2 regions of the Arthrobacter sp. NPDC093125 genome follow, and region 2 is predicted to be linked to the other one. Evidence: predicted binding sites of a transcription regulator. Region 2 holds the regulator's gene; the other holds the start of a gene.
The links. Region 2 encodes HrcA, which represses chaperone genes, less so after heat shock. Its sites were predicted from a motif close to TTNGCACTCGNNNNNNNCGAGTGCNAA; they were not measured.

Region 1: a site for HrcA is predicted at 4,822-4,848, ahead of ACIP9X_RS06625 (FmdB family zinc ribbon protein). Genes of this name have one in related genera too.

What each region holds. Positions count from the first base shown of each region.
Region 1 is NZ_JBIVOQ010000002.1:457,060-466,701, forward strand. Features, by position in the region: gene ACIP9X_RS06590 (hypothetical protein) at 1-402, shown strand, start outside; tRNA gene ACIP9X_RS06595 (tRNA-Ala) at 488-560, opposite strand; gene ACIP9X_RS06600 (SDR family oxidoreductase) at 629-1,429, opposite strand; gene ACIP9X_RS06605 (hypothetical protein) at 1,463-2,452, opposite strand; gene ACIP9X_RS06610 (GNAT family N-acetyltransferase) at 2,565-3,185, opposite strand; gene galU (UTP--glucose-1-phosphate uridylyltransferase GalU) at 3,192-4,097, opposite strand; gene ACIP9X_RS06620 (5-formyltetrahydrofolate cyclo-ligase) at 4,188-4,796, shown strand; gene ACIP9X_RS06625 (FmdB family zinc ribbon protein) at 4,944-5,222, shown strand; gene cpaB (Flp pilus assembly protein CpaB) at 5,348-6,082, shown strand; gene ACIP9X_RS06635 (hypothetical protein) at 6,126-6,356, opposite strand; gene ACIP9X_RS06640 (AAA family ATPase) at 6,353-9,642, opposite strand, start outside.
Region 2 is NZ_JBIVOQ010000005.1:240,295-249,936, reverse strand. Features, by position in the region: gene ACIP9X_RS12785 (PhoH family protein) at 1-232, opposite strand, end outside; gene ACIP9X_RS12780 (GerMN domain-containing protein) at 623-1,537, shown strand; gene ACIP9X_RS12775 (16S rRNA (uracil(1498)-N(3))-methyltransferase) at 1,596-2,366, opposite strand; gene dnaJ (molecular chaperone DnaJ) at 2,369-3,496, opposite strand; gene hrcA (heat-inducible transcriptional repressor HrcA) at 3,553-4,566, opposite strand; gene ACIP9X_RS12760 (DUF3097 domain-containing protein) at 4,775-5,629, shown strand; gene ACIP9X_RS12755 (DUF4870 domain-containing protein) at 5,814-6,233, shown strand; gene hemW (radical SAM family heme chaperone HemW) at 6,348-7,577, opposite strand; gene lepA (translation elongation factor 4) at 7,614-9,467, opposite strand.

The sequences.
Region 1 (9,642 bases), on a different contig from region 2:
GTGACTGTCTGTGGCCCGAAAGGCCAGGGCCTGCCGATCCTGGATGAGGCGGAGGGAATCCGCCTGAACGGGTTCCGGGCCGCAGGCGAGGCTTGCGAGACCTTTCATCTGCGCGGCACCAAGGAGCCGCACTATCCCTACATGTGGACCTTCTGCAAAACGGAACAGCTGCCCTATGACGAGGTCGTCACCGCTATCCTTATTGCCGCCGCCGTCCGTTCAGCGGCGCCCTCAGAGGGCAGGCTCCGAAGCGACGGGCATTGGGACAACTGGGCCGCCGGCGTGGCACTGTTCGAGCGGGCAGTGCGCCCGCTGACCGAGGACGAGAAGATCGCCCTGGAACTCGACGTCGAAGCGATCAGGCCAGAGCCGCACACGACTCCCAAGCCCGGCGACGAATAAGCTCTGGCCGGACACGGTTTCGGCGGCAAGGTGTTACCAAAGTGTTTAGGCAGGGGATCCGAAGACGCATAATCCCCGGAATCTGTGGAGCTAAGGGGATTCGAACCCCTGACCTCTTCGATGCGAACGAAGCGCTCTACCAACTGAGCTATAACCCCGTGGACGCTGACTCTGTCCTCAGAACCGCAACCTCTGTCCAAAGAACCGCAACGCCGGTTTCCCTAGGCTACAAATTTTCCCGGCACTTTGCCAACCAGGCCTCCAATGTCTCCCGGCCGTACGCCTCGCCGGGCACCAGGTTCCGGCCTTCGCGCAGAAACGTCCCCATCGCGCCGGGCAGCGGCAGCGGGGCAACCAGCCCTTTGGCGCCCGTCACCCGCTTCCAGGTTTGTGCCATGGACTTCATGTCCTGGACCTCCGGCCCGCCAATCGTCCTCAACCTGTGCTGCTGGCCGGAGGCCGGCGCAAGTGCCTCCTCGAGCAGGGCGGCTGCCACGTCGCCCGGCGAGATGGTCTGGAGCCGCGCGCCCCGAATCACGGGAATGAGTCCTACCCGGGATCCGGCAGAGAACAGCCGGGCCGCCAGACTGTGAAACTGCGTGGCACGCACCGTGGCGGTTTCCAGCGCCGTGCGAGCATAGACCCGTTCCTTGTCCGCCTTCGACCGGTAGAAACCGTAGCTCGTCTGGTCACAATTGACGATGGACAGGAGCACGGCTTTGCTAACGCCGGCTTCCAGCGCCGCCGACATCAAAAGGGCGCCGCCGGCGGCGAACTGCCGGAGCGCTTTGCCGCTCTGCCCCTCCAGGCAGTCAATGACGACGTCGGACCCTGCCAGTGACTCCAACAGACCCTCACCAGTGGTGACGTCCCCACGGAAGTAGGCGACGCCGTCGGCGTCGTTGGCGGTGCCCTCGGGTGGGGGGTTGCGGCTCAGGACGGCGACGGCGTGGCCCTGGGCCAGCGCCTGCTGGACCACTTCCCTGCCAACCTGGCCGGTGCCGCCGGCAACACAGATGCGGGTCATGCTGCGAGACTACAGGCGGCAGGGCCGGATGGGCTACGCGCGGCGGCGCTGCAGGACGTCGTCCAGGTTGCTCAGCGCGCTCTGCGCTTTTCCTTGCGGGCCTGCCGGTCCAGCATTCGGCGGGGCGACGGGGGGCGCTGCAGCTGTGCCCTGCTTCAGTGAGGGTTTGCCTGCGGACTTCGGCGCCTCGGGCAGATCGAGAGGCTCCGGGGCGGGGCGTTCGGCTTTGGCCGCCTCGACATAGGTGGGCTTGGGGATCTCGACCGGCTCCCAGCTGGCGGTTTCGTCGTCTGGCCGGCCGGCGGCGGGTCGGGCAGCCGCGGCCAAGCCGGTGTTGTCGCCTGCTGCGATCGCCACAGCCAGCGCAGCTTCGCGCAGCTCGACGGCGGTCAGGGGCTTTGGCTGGGACTCCACCGCCTCGGCGTCGAACAGGGTGCTTTCGGGAAGCTCAGCAGCATCACCGGCGTCGAGATGCGGGTCAGCGAGCGGCGTACGGTTCTCGCGTTCAGCGGGCGCTCCCATGGCTGCCGAGAAGGCGGCGCTGACCTTCCTGCGGCGGTCCCGTACGGCGAGCCAGCGGAGAAGAACGACGGCGGCCAGGCCTGCCAAGAACGATAGCGCGGGAACAAAGCCTGCACCCACGCCAAAAAGCAGCAGGACTGCGGTCACCAAGGCAGCGGCGAAGGACAGCAGCCCGGCCAGGGCGATGGCGGCACGTCCATACCGGATGCGGAACGCACCTCCGGGCTTCGTGGCGGACCTGCCTCCGGGCTGGCCCGGCGTGAAGCCCGCTGCGGATGCGCTGCTCTTCCTGGTGTCCATGCGATTCTCCTGCTGGACGGTCATGTGAAGGACCGTTCCGGCTTGCTGGTTTGCAGTTTCGTGGTCAACGCTCTCCAGCATCAGGTCACCGGCAACCTGGAAGCGGTGCCTGCCGTTGCGGAGCACGTAAGGGGCAACCCAGACCATCCACAGCGCAACAGCGACCACAAGGATGACTGAGCTGCTAAGAGGGAAGTCCACATACAAAACCGTATGAGCAATACGGCAACCCTTGTGGCATTCGTCTCGGTGTGTCGCTCACCGACTCTCAAATCATTGGACTTATGACCAACAGGAGGCTGCCGGCAGGCCATCAGGCGGGCCTCGAGCGCAGCCACGTGCTGAGCAGCCCCTCCGGAACCTCCTCGGCGGTTAGAGCAAAAGAACGGTGGTCGGCCCACTCCCCGTTGATGTGCAGAAACCGCGGGCGGTAGCCCTCGTCACGGAAGCCGAGCTTCTCAACGACACGCAGGCTTGGCCTGTTCTCGGGACGGATGTTGATCTCCATGCGGTGCAGCCCCAGCGTCCGGAAGCAGTGGTCGGTGGCCATGGCTACCGCGGTTGGCGCGATGCCCTGTCCGGCCCGCGCCTCGTCCACCCAGTATCCCAGCGTCGCCATCATGGCTGACCCCCAGACGATGGAGGACACCGTCAGCTGCCCGACGATGACGGGGTCCCGGAACCCCGGTGTCCACGCTGTGATGAGGAAAGGCAGCGCTGTGCCCTGGGCCGCCTGCGTATTGAGCGACCGGACCATCTGCCGGTAGTTGGGCAGTGCCCCGCCCGGGGCCGGGTTGGAAGCCTCCCAGGGGGCCAGCCACTCGTTGTTGCGCGAACGGACCTCAGTCCATTCCCTGCGGTCCCGGTACCGGATGGGGCGAAGGACGATGTCCCCGCATTCCAGTGTCACCGGCCAGATGTGGCTGACCCTCATGGGAAGTTACTTATTCAGTCCGGCAGCAAGTTCCCCAAGCCAGTCGCGCAGACCCGGTCCGAGGTCGTCACTGTCGATGGCAAGCTGGACGCACGCTTTCAGGTAGCTGAGCTTGTCGCCGGTGTCGTAGCGGCGGCCACGGAAGACTACGCCGTACACGCCGCCCCCTTCACCGTCCCTGCCGGCCAGTTCCTGCAGCGCGTCCGTCAGCTGGATCTCGCCGCCGCGTCCCGGCTCGGTCTTTTCCAGCACATCAAAGACATCGGGGTGAAGCACGTAACGGCCGATGACAGCCAGGTTGGAGGGTGCCTCATCGACGTCGGGCTTCTCTACGAGCTTGTTGATCTGGACGTAGCCTTCGCCGTCAATTTCGGAAATGTCCGCGCAGCCATAGGCGCTGATCTGGGATGGCTCCACCTCGATGAGTGCCACGACCGATCCGCCGGTCTTGGCCTGCACCTCGATCATGACGCTGAGGAGCTCGTCGCGGGCATCGATCAGGTCGTCACCCAGGAGCACGGCGAAAGGTTCACGGCCCACATGCTGCCGTGCGCGCAGCACTGCGTGGCCCAGCCCCTTGGGATCTCCCTGGCGGACATAGTGGATGTCGCCCAGGTTGCTGGCGGCCTGGATGGATTCCAGCTTGGCCGTGTCGCCCTTGGCCTCCAGCGTTGCCTCCAGGGCAGGAACCCTGTCGAAGTGGTCCTCCAGGGCACGCTTGTTGCGCCCGGTGATCATGAGGACATCGCTTAGGCCGACCTGGACGGCCTCCTCAACGACATACTGGATGGCCGGCTTGTCCACCACCGGCAGCATCTCCTTGGGCATGGCCTTGGTGGCAGGCAGGAACCTGGTGCCGAGTCCCGCTACGGGGATGACGGCCTTGCGGACTGAAGGATTAGTGGAAGTCACTGGACTAATCTATCGGAGGGAACATTCATACGGTTAATGCTTCCGGTGCTTGGCTGGCCGGACAATTCCTCACGCAAAGGACGAGGCGCCATGTCATCAGAGACAATGTCGAAGGATGAAATCCGCTTGCGGCACCGGGCAGCCCGCGCGGAAATGCAGCCGGATGCCCTTGCAGCGGCAGCGGCCGGAATAGCCCTGCACGGACTGGCGTGGGCGGAGACCGTCGCCGACGGCAGGCCGGCGACGTTTACGGCCTATCTCGGCGTCGGCTTCGAGCCGCCCACTCTCCCGCTGATCTCGGCGCTCCACAGCGCCGGCCACAGGGTCCTGCTGCCGGTGTGCGAACCCGACAGGACCCTTGGCTGGGTTTTCTGGGATCCGGCCGTTCAGTTTGTCCGCAGCCGCTACGCCCCGATCCAGGAACCCGCCGGGGAGCGCCAGGGACTCGAGGTGATGCGGACCGTGGCAGGAATCTTCCTGCCTGCCACGGCCGTCGACATGAGCGGCAACAGGATCGGGCAGGGCGGCGGGTACTACGACAAATTCCTGGCGAAGGCCGAGTCCAACGGCGTGCAGGTACCCAGGACCGCGGTCATTTACGACGCCGAACTGCTGCCGCCTTCCAGCATCCCCGCCGAGGGCTTCGACCGGCCCGTCGATGCCGCCCTCACGCCATCGGGGCTGATCCGGCTGACATAATGCCCCGCGCAGCAAGGTGATAGAATTGGCACTCAGGCCCTGCGACTGCTAAAGGAGCCCCTCCCCCACGGACGTCCTTCGGGATCCGGCCCGGGAAGGCACCCCGGCAGCACGGGACCTGTCGTTTGTCCAAGAGGAGGATCTACAGTGCCCACGTATGCCTATGCCTGCAAGGATTGCAGCCATGCCTTCGACATCGTGCAGTCATTCACTGACAGCACTCTGACGTCCTGCCCCGAATGCCAAGGGACCCTGCGCAAGAAGTTCAACAGCGTCGGCGTTGTCTTCAAGGGCTCAGGCTTCTACCGGACCGATTCACGCGACTCGAAGGGCAGCACGGTTTCCGCGGCTTCCGCTGCGCCTGCCGCTTCGGCAACGCCTGCGGCCGCTGCTGCTTCGCCCGCACCCGCGGCCGCCGCAAGCTAGACCCGCCACATCCCGTCACGCCGGTTGGTCTCTGGTTTTCCACATAGGGGCCTGCTGCGGCGGTGATTTCCACATACGGCTGGCTTCATCTGCCTGCCGGCCGGGACCTTCCATAGCGTGGCTTCATGCCACCTATCGGACTGATTCGCTCCCGGACCGCCGCCGCACGCTCCCGCCGGCGCACGCCGCTGCCCGGACCGCGAGGGCGCCCGCGTACCGGCCGCCTGGGCGGCTGGCTGAACCGCAACCGCAGGCTCGCTGTCGCGCTGCTCCTGTGCGCGGCGGCCGGCATCGCGGTCCACCAGCTGACTCCGGCGCCGGCCCACACAGTGCCGGGCTTGGCCGCGGCACGGGATTTACCTGCAGGTGCCACCCTGGGCGCCACTGATGTCACGGCTGTTAGTGTGCCGCCTGCTGTGCTCTCTCTGGGAACCTTTACCGACGCAGCGGAGGTGAGCGGCAAGCAACTGGCCGCGCCGCTCCGGAAGGGCCAGCTTTTCACAGACGCCCAGCTCGTGGGACCCGGCCTGCTCACGGGAGCGCCGCCCGGTTCAGCCGCGGTTCCGCTGCGAATGGCGGATCCTACCTCCATCCAGCTCGTATCCCCCGGCCAGCTCGTCGATGTTGTGCTGACCAGCGGCCTGGGCTATGAACAGAAATCCGCCTCCAAGGTGCTCGCGGCCGCCGTACCGGTCCTTTGGACCTCAGAGCGTGAAGGCCAAAGCGGGCAATGGCTCGCCGCCGGAGATTCCGACGGGCTCATGGTCGTGGCCGCCACCCCGTCCCAGGCCAGCGCACTGGCGGGAGCTTCAACGCAGGGAAAACTCTTCTTTGTCCTCGTGAACCGGCCACCGGGATGACACCGCCTACGACATACAGGCAGGCAAAGCCCCGCCGGGAGCGTCAGCCCCAGTGAGGCGGCTTCTGCTCCCTGAGCCAGGCGTCATGGTCGGTTTCGGATTCACGGTCTCCCCACGCTCGAGGGTCGTCTTCCGCAGCCTTCTTCGGAACTGCGCCTCCGGGTGTCACAGGAGGTTTAGCCGCCTGTGGCGGGTCGGATTCCGCGGCAGCCGGAGCGTCCGGGGCAGGCTCCGCATCCGTGGGCTGCTCATGATTCGCTTCGTCATCGCTCATCCGGCGTTCTCCTTCCGGTCCCTGCTGCCACCGACGTATTCATCATCGATTGCATCCCCGGATTCCATAACCTCCGCGGGGTCAACATCTGCGAGGCCGGTTCCGTCCTGCGCCTGCTCATCACGGACCTGCTCATCCTGGAACTGCTCACCCTGGAAGTGTCCGTTCCGAAGCTGCACGCCTTGGTCTGGCTCGCCGTGTTCTGCCTGGTTCTCAGCATGCCGGCCGTAGTCGTGGCCCTGGTCGGGCTCGTAGTCCCGTTCCTGGTCCAGATCCGTAAGGGATGCGTACGAGTCATCATCGAGGCCTGTGACGTCCTCATCGAAGAAGCCCGGCGAACCCATACCGCGGACGGCGGGGGCGGGTTTCTCGAGCCCGAGGTAGCCGCCGATGCGGTCGGCGCACGCCGAGGGATCGGTGAAGACCTCTATCGTCCACAGCGGCATGTACCGCCACCCCAGACGTTCCAGAAGCTGAGGGCGCAGTCTGCTGCGTTCCCGGACTGTCATCTGGCGGTACTGCTCTGTGCCGTCGGACTCGATGGCCACCGGACGGGGAATCTCGGCTTCGTCCTGGCCCATCGTGCTCAGGGGGTCTGCTGCCGCCACCACATCGATGACACCGTCGTACTGGTGCCAGACACGCGCCCCGCGCGCCCGGAGCCTGTCCCCCAGGTCGGCCACCAAAGGGTCGGCGCCGAGGGCCTGTTCACTCGCGGCGGCACGGGAAGCCGGAGTCCCCAGGGTGGTGTTGCCGGCGATCTCCCGGTCCAGCAGCTCGTACAGGTCCACGGCCCCGTGGGCGAGACGGGTGCTGTCCAGGTCCTCGGGCTTGAAGCAGGTGAGCACATGCAGGGACTGCCGGGCCCGGGTCATTGCCAGGGCAAACTTGGCCCGGCCGCCTTCGGCAGAGAGCGGGCCGAAGCTGTGCAGCGCCCGTCCGTGGGGTGTGCGGCCATAGCCGGGAGAGAAAATGACATGGTCACGGACCAGGCCCTGTGCGCGCTCCAGGTCCACCACACGGAACGATTCCTCGCCCGCTGTGAAGAACCCGGAAAGCATCGGATAGTTGGGAAGCTGCTGCCGGATCGCCTCGCCAATCCTCGCGGCATGCCGGAGGCTGGCTGTGACGACGGCCAACGAAGTGCGCGGGCGGAGGCGGGCGTGTTCGAACACCAGCTCCACCACCCGGTTGACCTCGGCCACCACGGACTCCACGCCCTCGTGGTCTGCGCTCGGCAGGCCGGTCCCGTCAGGCAGGTATTCCACCAGCAGGGCACGGTCCAGTCCCGTGGCGGACTGGCCTTCGGGCAGGCGGCGGAGGCCGCCGTCGTAAAAGCCCTTGCTGAGCTGCAGCACCAGGTCCTCGTCCACGGCGCGGTACACCGAATGCAGCCGCCGGGTCGGAAGGACCCGCGCAAGCGCAGTGAAGGCGCTCTCCACGCTCTGGTGCGTCGGTTCCCCCGCCGCCAGCCGCTCCACCGCCACAGTGAACGTGCGGGGGCTGGCAATCTTGTCGTCACCGAAGGCGATCACCTGCTTGGCGCGGGCCATGGCAGGCAGAACAGCCTGGAGCGAGGTTGCTTCGGCGTCGAGGATCACCACGGCGTCGAACTTCTGCTCGGCGGGGAGGAGCCCCGTCATGAGGTAGGGGCTAACGGACCAGACCGGCACCAGCATGGGCACGAGCGCGGGCGCCTGGGCCGTCAGCGCCGCAAGCGTGACCCGCCCGTCCTTGAGCAGGCTCCGCAGGAGGTCCGCCTGGCGGGAGTGCTGTTCAATGCCGGCTCTCCAGCGTTCGGCCAGCTGCCAGCGCAGCCGGCCCGCGCCGCTGGCGATGTGTGCGTTGTCGGCGAGCCGGTACTCGGCTTCCAGCTGACGCAACGCATCGCCGTCGGACATGGCGAGATAGTCGTCGCCGCTGATCATTGCCTCGAGCGCGGACTGCCACCAGGCCAGGTCGAGTTCCGCGGCTACAGACTCGGCCGGGACCTCCCGCGCTGAAAGGTCGGCGAGCAGCTCGCCCAGGCCGTGCTCGCGCATGTTCTCGATGAGAAGCGTTCGTTCCGGCAGCGTCTTGAGCGTCTCGGAGTCGGCCACGAGCCGCTCCAGCCGCTCCATCAACTCCGTATAGGGGGTCTTTTCGAGCGCGCCGCCGTCCGACGTGTGCCGCAGCGCGTCTCCCAGCAACTTGAGTTCGCGGGTCAGCCCGCGGTGCATGATGCTGATTTCGGCCAGGCCGGAGGGCACGGCGGGGTGCCGCTGCGTGGTGGCGTAGTCGGACCACAGTGCGCGCTGCTCCTGCACCAGCACCAGCGAACTGTGAAGGTCGGAAATGTGCACCCCGGGGCGCACGTACTCCTTGGCCACGCGGCGCAGGCGGGACCGCTGCATCGAGGGCATTTCGATGCCGCGCTCGCGCCGCCAGGACGATGAGGCCGTAGCGGAGATCAGGTCGTGGACGGGACGGTCGAAAATGTCCGGGGTGAACTTGTCCAGGCTCTCCCGGACAGCCACCAGCAGCCTGAGCTGGGCGCCCCACTCGGCAAAGGTCATGCCCAGCCGGATTTCGGCGTGGTCAGCGACACCCTTCATGCGGCTGTGCAGCTCGGGAAGTTTCTTCTCCACTGAGCGGGCCAGCTCCTGAGCCTCTTCCGTCTCCTTGCGCGTCACCAGGCGCGCCCCGTGCCAGGGGCTCGACGTGGAGGCGCTGCTGAAGCTGCCGAGCTCCGCCGCACGCTTCAGCCTGCCGGCCAGCTCCTCGCGGTCCCGGATGTTGTCCAGAACGCTGCGCTTCAATCGCACGGTGGTGGCAGGGGCGGGCTGGATCGACGTCAGTTCCGCCAGTGACTGCATTGCCTGGTAGGGCGAGCAGCCCCAGCGCTCACGGACATTGTGCAGGGAAGCCACGTGGTCCATCAGGGCGTGCCGGTGCTCGGTCAGGGTCTTGTGCAGGTTGCCCAGGCGCGGTTCAGCCGTTTTCTCGTTCCGGACGATGGCCCGGACCAGCTGCCCTTTGAGCTGCTGCGGCGTGGCGCTGCCGGAGAGCTGGAACAGGATGGACTCCAGGCCGAGGCCCTCGAGGCGGGTGGCAACTTCGCTGAGGCTTGCCCGCCGGTCCCCCACCACAAGTACCGTTTTGCCTTCATCTACCAGCGCGCCGATGGTATTGATGGCCGTCTGCGTCTGGCCGGTGCCGGGAGGGCTGCTGACCAGCAGCGAGTCCCCTGCCCGGACGGTGTCGATGACGTACTGCTGGTCCGCATCGGCGTCCAGCAGCAACAGCT
Region 2 (9,642 bases):
AAGCGGGTCCGCTGATGGAGAGCTCATTGCCCCTGACATGGAAGCTGACGGCCGGGAACTGCTCTTCGATGAAGCGGAGGGCTTCGTCGTGGCTGCCGAGAGATTGCACCATCTGATCAGAGTTGTCGAAGATGACCACCTCTGTTCGGATTCCTGGCAGAGTATGCGGGAAGTCACCCGCGGTGCGGTCCCCCGTGTTGAGGCGACGCTTTCCGTTTGCTGATTCAGTCATGGTGCCGGCCGGCAGGCCTGGGATTCCCTCCAGTTTCGAACTATCTCTTAAGCGTCCTTCCATATTACGCCAGCGCAAAGCCCTGCCTACCGCCGGACGCAGCCGCGCAGGCCTTCAGATTCCGTAACGGGTTCCCGGGATTTGGTATCAAGTTTGTATCGGCCTCATATCGTTCCCGTTGCAGTTCGGCCGCCCGGTACCGGATCGGGCTGGCGCTGCCGGGCCTTGTGCCATGCTGGAATTACAGCTGGCGGACATGGCTCAGCCCTGCCCGCAGCAGCTGTGAATGCCGCTGCCTGCGGCGACCCGACAGGCAGTCCCCGCCATAGCGAAAGGAGCAAGGACATCAGGAAGCCAGGATCAACCGGCCGGACCGCGGTAGCCGGGCGGATGCGCTCCGCGCTGTTGCTGGGGCTGCTTCCTGCCACGTTGCTCCTGACAGGATGTATCGCCGATCCCGGCCCAGCCGCACCCACTGCCGGCAGCCCCACACAGACCCGGCTGTCGAACGGCGTCGACAGCGCCCCCACCACCAGCGCACCGCTGGAAACGATGCAGTCCTCCAACAAGGCTCCTGTGTACTGGATCGGCCGAAGCAATTCGGACGTCTACCTCTACCGCGAGTTCAGGGACGTCCCGGGCGAGGACAACCCCATCACCAAGGCGCTCCGGGCCATGATGTCCGAGGCTCCCCTGGACCCTGACTTCTTCACCCCCTGGCAGAACCCCAAAAACCTCGCCACCTCCATTTCGGGGACGAACGTCATCACGGTTGATGTTTCCGCCGATGCCTTCAACAGCAATCTGGACGCGGACATGGCGCAGCGCGCCATCCAGCAGCTCGTGTATACGGCGACCGCCGCGGGAGCGAGCTCCGGCCTGGTCGACGCCGCCCAGCAGCTTGAAGTCGTGATCCTTGTGGACGGGCATACGGACTACCACGCCTTTAAGCACGTCAAGCTTGGCGCACCGATGCCCCGCAGTGTGGGCATGGTCGCTCCGGTGTGGATCATCGATCCCCAGGAAGGCGTCGAGGTTGCCGACGGCCGCGTCAAGATCAACGGCCGCAACACCGTTCCCGGCGGAAAGCTGCAATGGCAGATCCTGAAAGTCCAGGAGAACCGCGAGAAAGAGAAGTACCTGGACGGCGAGGCCACGGCCGCCACAGAGGCCGAGGCGTCGGGCATCTTCAGCGTCACCGTGAAGCTGGCGCCCGGCGATTACGAGATCCGCGTCTCCCAGGTTGATCCCAGCCGGCCCGATAACGAGCCCAATGTAGACACCAGGGGCTTTTCAGTCCGCTAGCTGTATTAGCCGCGGACGTTAGTGACAGTCGGCGCTGATGCGGCAGCCTGTTGTGCCGCTACCAGCGGCCCAGGACATCACTTGCGACGACGACGGCGGCCGGCCCGGCCGTTGACGACCGGAGCACGTGCGGTCCCAGGAGGGCAGTGACCGCCCCGGCGCTGCAAAGCTTCGTGACTTCCCGCGGGCTAATGCCGCCTTCCGGCCCGACGATCAGCAGCACGTCGCAGGGGTCCTGATTCTGGCGCCCGGCTTCCTGCCACGCCTCCAGCACTCCGCGCAGGGGCCTGACGGCGTCTTCATGGAGGATCACGGCCAGCGCGGCGTCCTCCACCTGCTTCACGAGGCCGGAGGTGTCGACGGCGGCACGCACCCCGGGGATCCAGGCCCGCCGGGCCTGCTTGGCCGCGGCAGAGACCGCCGACTGCCACTTGCCGAGGGCCTTGGCAGCCCTGTCGCCCTTCCATCGGACGATCGACCGGTCGGACTGCCACGGGATTACCGCATCGATGCCCAGCTCCGTGGCAGTCTCGATCGCCAGTTCATCGCGGTCGCCCTTGGCCAGGGCCTGGACGAGCACCAGGCGGACGGCAGGGCGGTCCTCCGCCGTGACGGATGAACATTCGACGGTCAGTACCGCCGGCGCCACCTTGGTGACCGTGCCCGTGAGGCGCCGCCCGGCGCCGTCGGCAATGTCCACAGGCTCCCCCACGGCCAGCCGCTTGACTGTCACGGCGTGCCGCGCTTCGGCACCGTCCAGCACGAACAGCGAACCCTCGCGTACCTCATCCAAGGAGCCTGCGGGCGTAAAGAATACCGGGTTGCTCACCGCTACAGGTTACCGAAGCGGTCCCGGAGCTTCGCGAAAACGCCGCCGCTCGCGGCCAACTTGCCCTCGGAGTACTGCTCGCCGCGGAGCTTGGCCAACTGCCGCAGCAGGTCCTCCTGGGCGGGATCGAGTTTCGTGGGTGTTTCAACCTGCAGATGGACCTTGAGGTCACCGCGGCCGTAACCGCGCAGGTGCGTCACTCCCAGGCCGCGGAGGGTGATGATCTCACCCGACTGCGTTCCGGCCTTGACGTCGATGTCCTGCTTTCCGTCGAACGTGTCCAGGCTCAGTTCGGTGCCCAGCGCGGCGGCGGTCATGGGGATGTGCAGGGTGGCGTGCAGATCGTCGCCGTCGCGGACGTACGTCGGGTCGTTGTTGACCCGGATTTCGACGTAGAGGTCACCTGCCGGTCCGCCGGCCGGGCCCGCCTCGCCCTGTCCGGACAGCTGGATCCGGGTACCGGTGGCGACGCCGGCAGGAACCTTGATGGTCAGGGACCTGCGGCTGCGGATGCGGCCCTGGCCGCTGCACTCGTTGCAGGGATCCTTGATGACGGTGCCGAAGCCTTCGCAGGAGCCGCAGGGCGCGGACGTCATGACCTGGCCGAGGATGGAGCGGACTGCCCTCTGCACCTGGCCGCTGCCGCCGCAGATGTCGCAGCGCTCCGGATGCGTGCCTTCACGGCAGCAGGAACCCTCACAGGTGGGGCAGACGACGGCGGTGTCAACCTCGAGCTTCTTGTTCGCGCCAAAGACGGCGTCGCGCAGGTCGATGCGAACGCTGATGAGGGCGTCCTGTCCGCGGCGGACGCGTGAGGCGGGGCCGGCCGTGCCGCCGGCGCCGAAGAAGGTGTCGAAAATGTCCTGGAACGCGAAACCCTGGCCAGCGTAGCTGCCCCCGCCGAAGCCGTTGTCCGTGCCGTTCTCGTTGCCCGTAGTGTCATAGACCCGCCGCTTCTGCGGATCCGAAAGCACCTCGTAGGCGTGCGTGACGGCCTTGAAGCGGTCAGAAGCCTCCGGGCCCGGGTTGACGTCCGGGTGCAGGGTACGGGCCAGCTTGCGGTAGGCCTTTTTGATTTCTTCTCCGGTGGCTTCCGGGGAGACTCCGAGAACGTCGTAGTGGCTGCTCAAGTCTGTATCTTCTCCTGGTTATGGTGCCTGGGGTGCCGGGGTCACGGACCGTGCGGTTACGGGCCGAGAATCCTCGAAAGGTAGCGGGCCACCGCTCGAACGGCGGCCATGGTGGTGGGATAGTCCATGCGGGTGGGCCCGAGGATGCCGACCTTGGCGGTGGCGTCCGGCCCGTAGCCGGTGGCGACCACCGACGCCTCGGCCAGGCCGTCGTAGGGGTTTTCCCGTCCAATGCTGACAGCGATGCCGCGGTGGTCCTGGGCCATCTCGCTGAGGAGGCGGAGCATGACCACCTGCTCCTCGAGCGCCTCGAGTACGGGGCCGATGCTGAGCGGGAAGTCGACATTGGACCGCGCGAGGTTGGCCGTGCCGGCCATGACCATGCGGTCTTCCCGGCTGCTGTGCGAGAGCGCTTCGAGGGCCTTGCTCAGGGCGTGCGCCGCAGGGCGCTCGTTGGGGGCGCAGCCTGCGACGACAGCCGCCGAGTGCTGGGGCAGCAGGGTCAGCGGAGTGCCGGCAAGGCCGGTGAGGAAGCGGGTGCGGAGTGACGTCAGCGCATCATCGCTGAGTTCCTGGCCGACGTCGATGACACGTTGCTCGACCTTCCCCGAGTCGGCAATCAGCACGATCAGGACCTTGCGGGGCGCCATCTGAACGAATTCGATGTGCCGCACCACGGCCCGGCTCAGGTGCGGATACTGCACGACGGCGACCTGGTTGGTCAGTTGCGCCAGGAGCCTTACCGTACGGTCAAGGACGTCGTCGAGATCCTCGGAGCCCTCCAGCAGTGACTGGATCGCCCGCCGCTCAGCGGCAGACAGCGGCTTGACAGCCGAGATCTGGTCAACGAACAGCCGGTACCCCTTGTCAGTGGGAATCCTGCCGGCGCTGGTATGCGGTGCAGTAATGAGTCCCTCATCTTCCAGGGCTGCCATGTCGTTGCGGATGGTTGCACTGGAAACGCCCAGGTGGTGGCGCTCAACAAGCGCCTTGGATCCCACGGGTTCGCGGGAATGAACGTAGTCCTCGACAATGGCGCGCAGCACTTCAAGCTTGCGCGGTTCGCTCACAATCCACCTCCGATCGACCGTTCCTGGGCACCAGCAGGGCATTGCCCGGCGTCATGGTTAGCACTCGACATCCCTAAGTGCTAACAAGTCTAATATGAGTCCGCCCGTTGTTAGCATTGGTACCGCTTCGGGCGAAATCCGGAGCCGTGTCCGCCGGAGGCCTTTCCTGTGACGGGCGGCCGACTCCTAGTGCAAAGCGGTGTTATCGATGCAGTACCAGTCCTGGGGCCCGCAGGAAATTTCAGCGCCCGCCAAGAACGAGCTGCCCGAGGTTCCAGTCGAGCGCGGGATGGTGCTTGAAGATGTCCAGTCCGGCTGGGTGGGTGCTGTGGTCCGGGTGGAGAAGTCAGGCGGCATGCACGTTGTGGCCCTTGAGGACCGGCGCGGCAAATCACGCTCCTTCAAACTCGGTTTCGGGTTCCTGCTGGAAGGCCGGCCCATCCGGCTGATGCCTCCTGCGCCGGCCGCCAAAAAGGCAGGCTTGGTTCCGCCCGGCCGGACGGCCTCCGGGTCCGTCCGCGTCGAGGGCCAGCGCGCCCAGGTGGCCAAGGCCAGCCGCATCTGGGTTGAGGGAAAGCACGACGCCGAACTCGTTGAGAAGGTCTGGGGTGATGACCTCCGGGTGGAGGGCATCGTCGTCGAGCCCCTGCACGGCATTGACGATCTGGCGGGCGCCGTGGCGGCGTTCCGCCCGGGGCCCGGCCGCAGGCTGGGAGTCCTCGTGGACCATCTGGTCCCCGATTCCAAGGAGTCCCGCATCGCGGACGCCGTCATGGCCTCTCCCGGCGCGGCGGGAAATGTTCTCATTGTGGGCCACCCCTACGTGGACGTGTGGCAGGCGATCCGGCCGTCGGTCCTCGGCATCCCACAGTGGCCCGTGATCCCCCGCGGCACCGACTGGAAGACCGGGATCCTCGCAGCCTTTGGCTGGCCGCACGAGACGAAGGAAGACATCGGGCTGGGCTGGCAGAAGCTGCTGGGGGCGGTCCGCACCTACGCCGATCTCGAACCGGCCCTGCTGGGCAGGGTGGAGGAAGTCATCGACTTCCTTACGGTGCCCTAGCTGAGGCCGCGGTTGCCGCCCTGTCCGTAATCCGCTGACCGGGGAGCCGGTCGTCCAATGCGTTCGCGACCCAGTATTCTTGGAAGGGCGCCACTCGCGCTGCCGCCGTCCCGGTTCTGCCGGCCGGCCGCGAACCTGAACTACCGGCAACACCGCACCAACGTACGTTTAAGGAAGACATACCGTGGCAGACGACGCTCGCGACCGCAGGGACCTCCAGTCCGGCCCTGACCGGCCCCAGTACCATGGCGTGCCTGCGAATGCGCTTCCGCTGACCGCCAGCGAAGACCGCCAGTGGGCAACCCTGTCGCACTTCGGCGGCATCCTCGGCTGCGTGCCGGCGCTGCTGATCTATCTGATCTTCAAGGACCGTGGCCCGTTCACAGCCCAGGAATCCAAGGAAGCCCTCAACTTCACCCTGCCGCCTACCATCGCGGCTGTCGTGGCCAACCTCCTGGTGCTCCTTCCGGTGGTGGGCAACATCTTCGCCGTGCTCGCGACCCTGATCTGGATTGCACTGACGTGCTTCTCGGTCTCGGCCGGCATCCACGTGAACCGGGGCCAGCCGCACCGGTACCCGTACAACCTCCGCTGGATCAAGTAATCCCCACCCGCACCCTAGCCTCGCAAGCTCGGCCAGGGAACCCTGCGGGCGTGGGCCCAGCGCACCCTAGCCTCGTAAGCTCGGCCAGGGAACCCTGCGGGCGTGGGCCCAGCGCTAGTCCGGCAGGATCCTGCGGACCACGGCGTCAGCGAGCAGGCGTCCCTTGAGCGTCAGGACAAGGCTGCCCCGGAAGGCCTCGGCAGGCTCCACGAGCCCGTCGGCAATAAGGCCTGCAACTGCATGCCTCCCCTGGTCCGACAGGGTGCTGACGGCGAGTCCTGAAGCCAGGCGGGCCTCGAGCATGATCCGTTCCATTGCACGGGTTCCGGCATCGAGGGTCTCGCGGCCGGCAGCGGGCGACACCCCGGAACCGAGTCTGCCTGCGTAGGCGGTGGGGTGCTTCACGTTCCACCAGCGGACACCGCCGACGTGCGAGTGGGCGCCGGGTCCGACGCCCCACCAGTCATCCCCGCGCCAGTAGGCCAGGTTGTGACGGCATGCCTGTTCGGCAGTGGCGGACCAGTTGCTGACCTCGTACCATCGGAGCCCGGCGTCGGTGATCATCTGGTCGGCGAGTTCATATTTGTCGGCGTGGTCGTCGTCGTCGATTCCGGGTACTTCACCCCGGCGGATCTGGGCGGCGAGCTTGGTGCCGTCCTCAACGATCAGCGCGTAGGCGCTGATGTGGTCCGGCTGGTACGACAAGGCGGTTTCCAGGGAATAGCGCCAGTCCTCAAGGGACTCCCCCGGCGTTCCGTAGATCAGGTCCAGGCTGACCGCGAGCCCCGCGTCGCGCGCCCACTGCACCACAAGCGGGACACGGCTCGGACTATGAGTGCGGTCAAGGACCTTCAGCACGCGGGGCACCGCGGACTGCATGCCGAAGGACACCCGTGTGAAGCCCGCGTCGGCGAGCAGTTGCAGGGATTCCGGCGTGACCGAGTCCGGGTTGGCCTCCGTGGTCACTTCGGCACCCGGTTCGATCCCCCACCGGTCTATGGCCGCGCCAAGGATTCTGGCCAGGTCCTCTGCCGGCAAAAGCGTTGGCGTTCCGCCGCCGAAGAACACCGTGCGCAGCTTCCTGGCAGGCAGGCCCGACTGCTCGAGGACCCGCACGGCAAAGTCCACTTCGGAGATGGCGGTGGAGGCGTAGGCGTCCTGGGAAGCACCGCCGCCGAGTTCGGTTGCGGTGTAGGTGTTGAAGTCGCAGTACCCGCAGCGCACCGCGCAGAACGGGATGTGCACATAAAGCCCGAAGGCACGGTCGGCTGCACCGTCCGCCGCCTGCTGCGGCAGCAGGCCGTCCGACGGAGCCGGGTCACCCAGGGGAAGAACGCTAGGCATGTGTGCGGCCTCCGGAGATTCCGGCCACGGTCATCACTACTTCTTGGCCTTGTCCTTGGATTCGTCGGTGGTCAGGGCTGCGATGAAGGCTTCCTGCGGCACTTCCACCCGCCCCACCATCTTCATGCGCTTCTTGCCTTCCTTCTGCTTTTCCAGCAGTTTGCGCTTACGGGAGATGTCACCGCCGTAGCACTTGGCCAGAACGTCCTTGCGGATGGCGCGGATGGATTCACGGGCGATGATCCGCGAACCGATGGCAGCCTGGATGGGCACCTCGAACTGCTGGCGCGGGATGAGCTCGCGCAGCTTGCCGGTCATCATCACACCGTAGGCGTAGGCCTTGTCTTTGTGGGTGATGGCGCTGAAGGCGTCCACCTGTTCGCCCTGCAGCAGGATGTCCACCTTGACGAGGTCGGCGACCTGTTCGCCGTCGGCCTTCCAGTCCAGGGAGGCGTAGCCGCGGGTCTTGGACTTGAGCAGATCGAAGAAGTCGAAGACGATCTCGGCCAGCGGCATCCAGTACCGCAGCTCAACGCGGTCTTCGGACAGGTAATCCATGCCGCGCATGACGCCGCGGCGGCCCTGGCACAGCTCCATGATGGCACCGACGAACTCGTTGGGGGCCAGGATGGTCGCGGCCACCATGGGCTCGCGGACCTCGTTGATCTTTCCGGAGGGGAACTCGCTGGGGTTCGTCACGGTGACCACGTTCTTGTCCTCGAGCGTGACCTCGTAGACCACGTTCGGCGCGGTGGAGATCAGGTCCAGGTTGAATTCGCGTTCGAGGCGCTCACGGACGATCTCCAGGTGCAGGAGGCCGAGGAAGCCCACGCGGAAGCCGAAGCCGAGGGCTGCGGAGGTCTCCGGTTCGTAGATCAGGGCTGCGTCGTTCAGCTTGAGCTTGTCCAGCGCGTCGCGCAGCACAGGGTAGTCGGTGCCGTCCAGCGGATAGAGGCCTGAGAACACCATCGGCTTGGGATCCGCGTAGCCGCTCAGCGATTCCGCGGCAGGCTTGGCGAGGTTGGTGACGGTGTCACCCACCTTCGACTGGCGGACGTCCTTCACGCCGGTAATGAGGTAGCCCACCTCGCCGACGCCGAGGCCCTTGGAGGGGGTCGGCTCCGGGGAACTGACGCCGATTTCCAGGAGCTCATGGCTGGCCTTCGTGGACATCATCTGGATGCGCTCGCGCGGGTGGAGCATGCCGTCAACCACGCGGACGTACGTGACCACGCCGCGGTACGTGTCGTAGACGGAATCAAAGATCATGGCCCGGGCAGGTGCCTCCGGATCGCCGACCGGTGCAGGCAGGTCGCGCACGATCTTGTCCAGCAGCGCCTCGACGCCGACGCCGGTCTTCCCCGAGACCAGCAGCACGTCCTCGGGGTCCCCGCCGATGAGGCTGGCCAGTTCGGCGGCGTACTTTTCGGGCTGGGCGGCCGGGAGGTCGATCTTGTTCAGGACCGGGATGATGGTGAGATCGTTCTCCATGGCCAGGTACAGGTTGGCCAGCGTCTGGGCCTCAATGCCCTGCGCTGCGTCCACCAGGAGAACCGCACCTTCGCAGGCGGCCAGGGAACGGGACACCTCATAAGTGAAGTCCACGTGGCCCGGCGTGTCGATCATGTTCAGCGCGTAGTTCACACCATCCAGTTCCCAAGGCATGCGGACAGCCTGGGATTTGATGGTGATGCCGCGCTCTCGCTCGATATCCATGCGGTCCAGATACTGGGCCTTCATGTCGCGGGACTGCACGACGCCGGTGAACTGCAGCATGCGGTCGGCCAGGGTGGACTTACCGTGGTCAATGTGCGCGATGATGCAGAAATTCCGAATGATGGCCGGATCTGTCGCGGCGGGCACCGGGGCGGTGCGGGCCATGGGAGACACGCAGGGTCCTTACTGTTGGCATTTCAGCGGCGTCATTCCGGCAATGTCCTGCCGTCCTGCTGCTGCCGCGTTTCTGAACCTCTAGTCTCCCACGTTCGGGCCCCGTGCAGTACATTCAGAACTGTGCCCGGCGCCTGGCTCCAGGTGGGCCGCAGGCTTCCGCGGCATCCCGGCC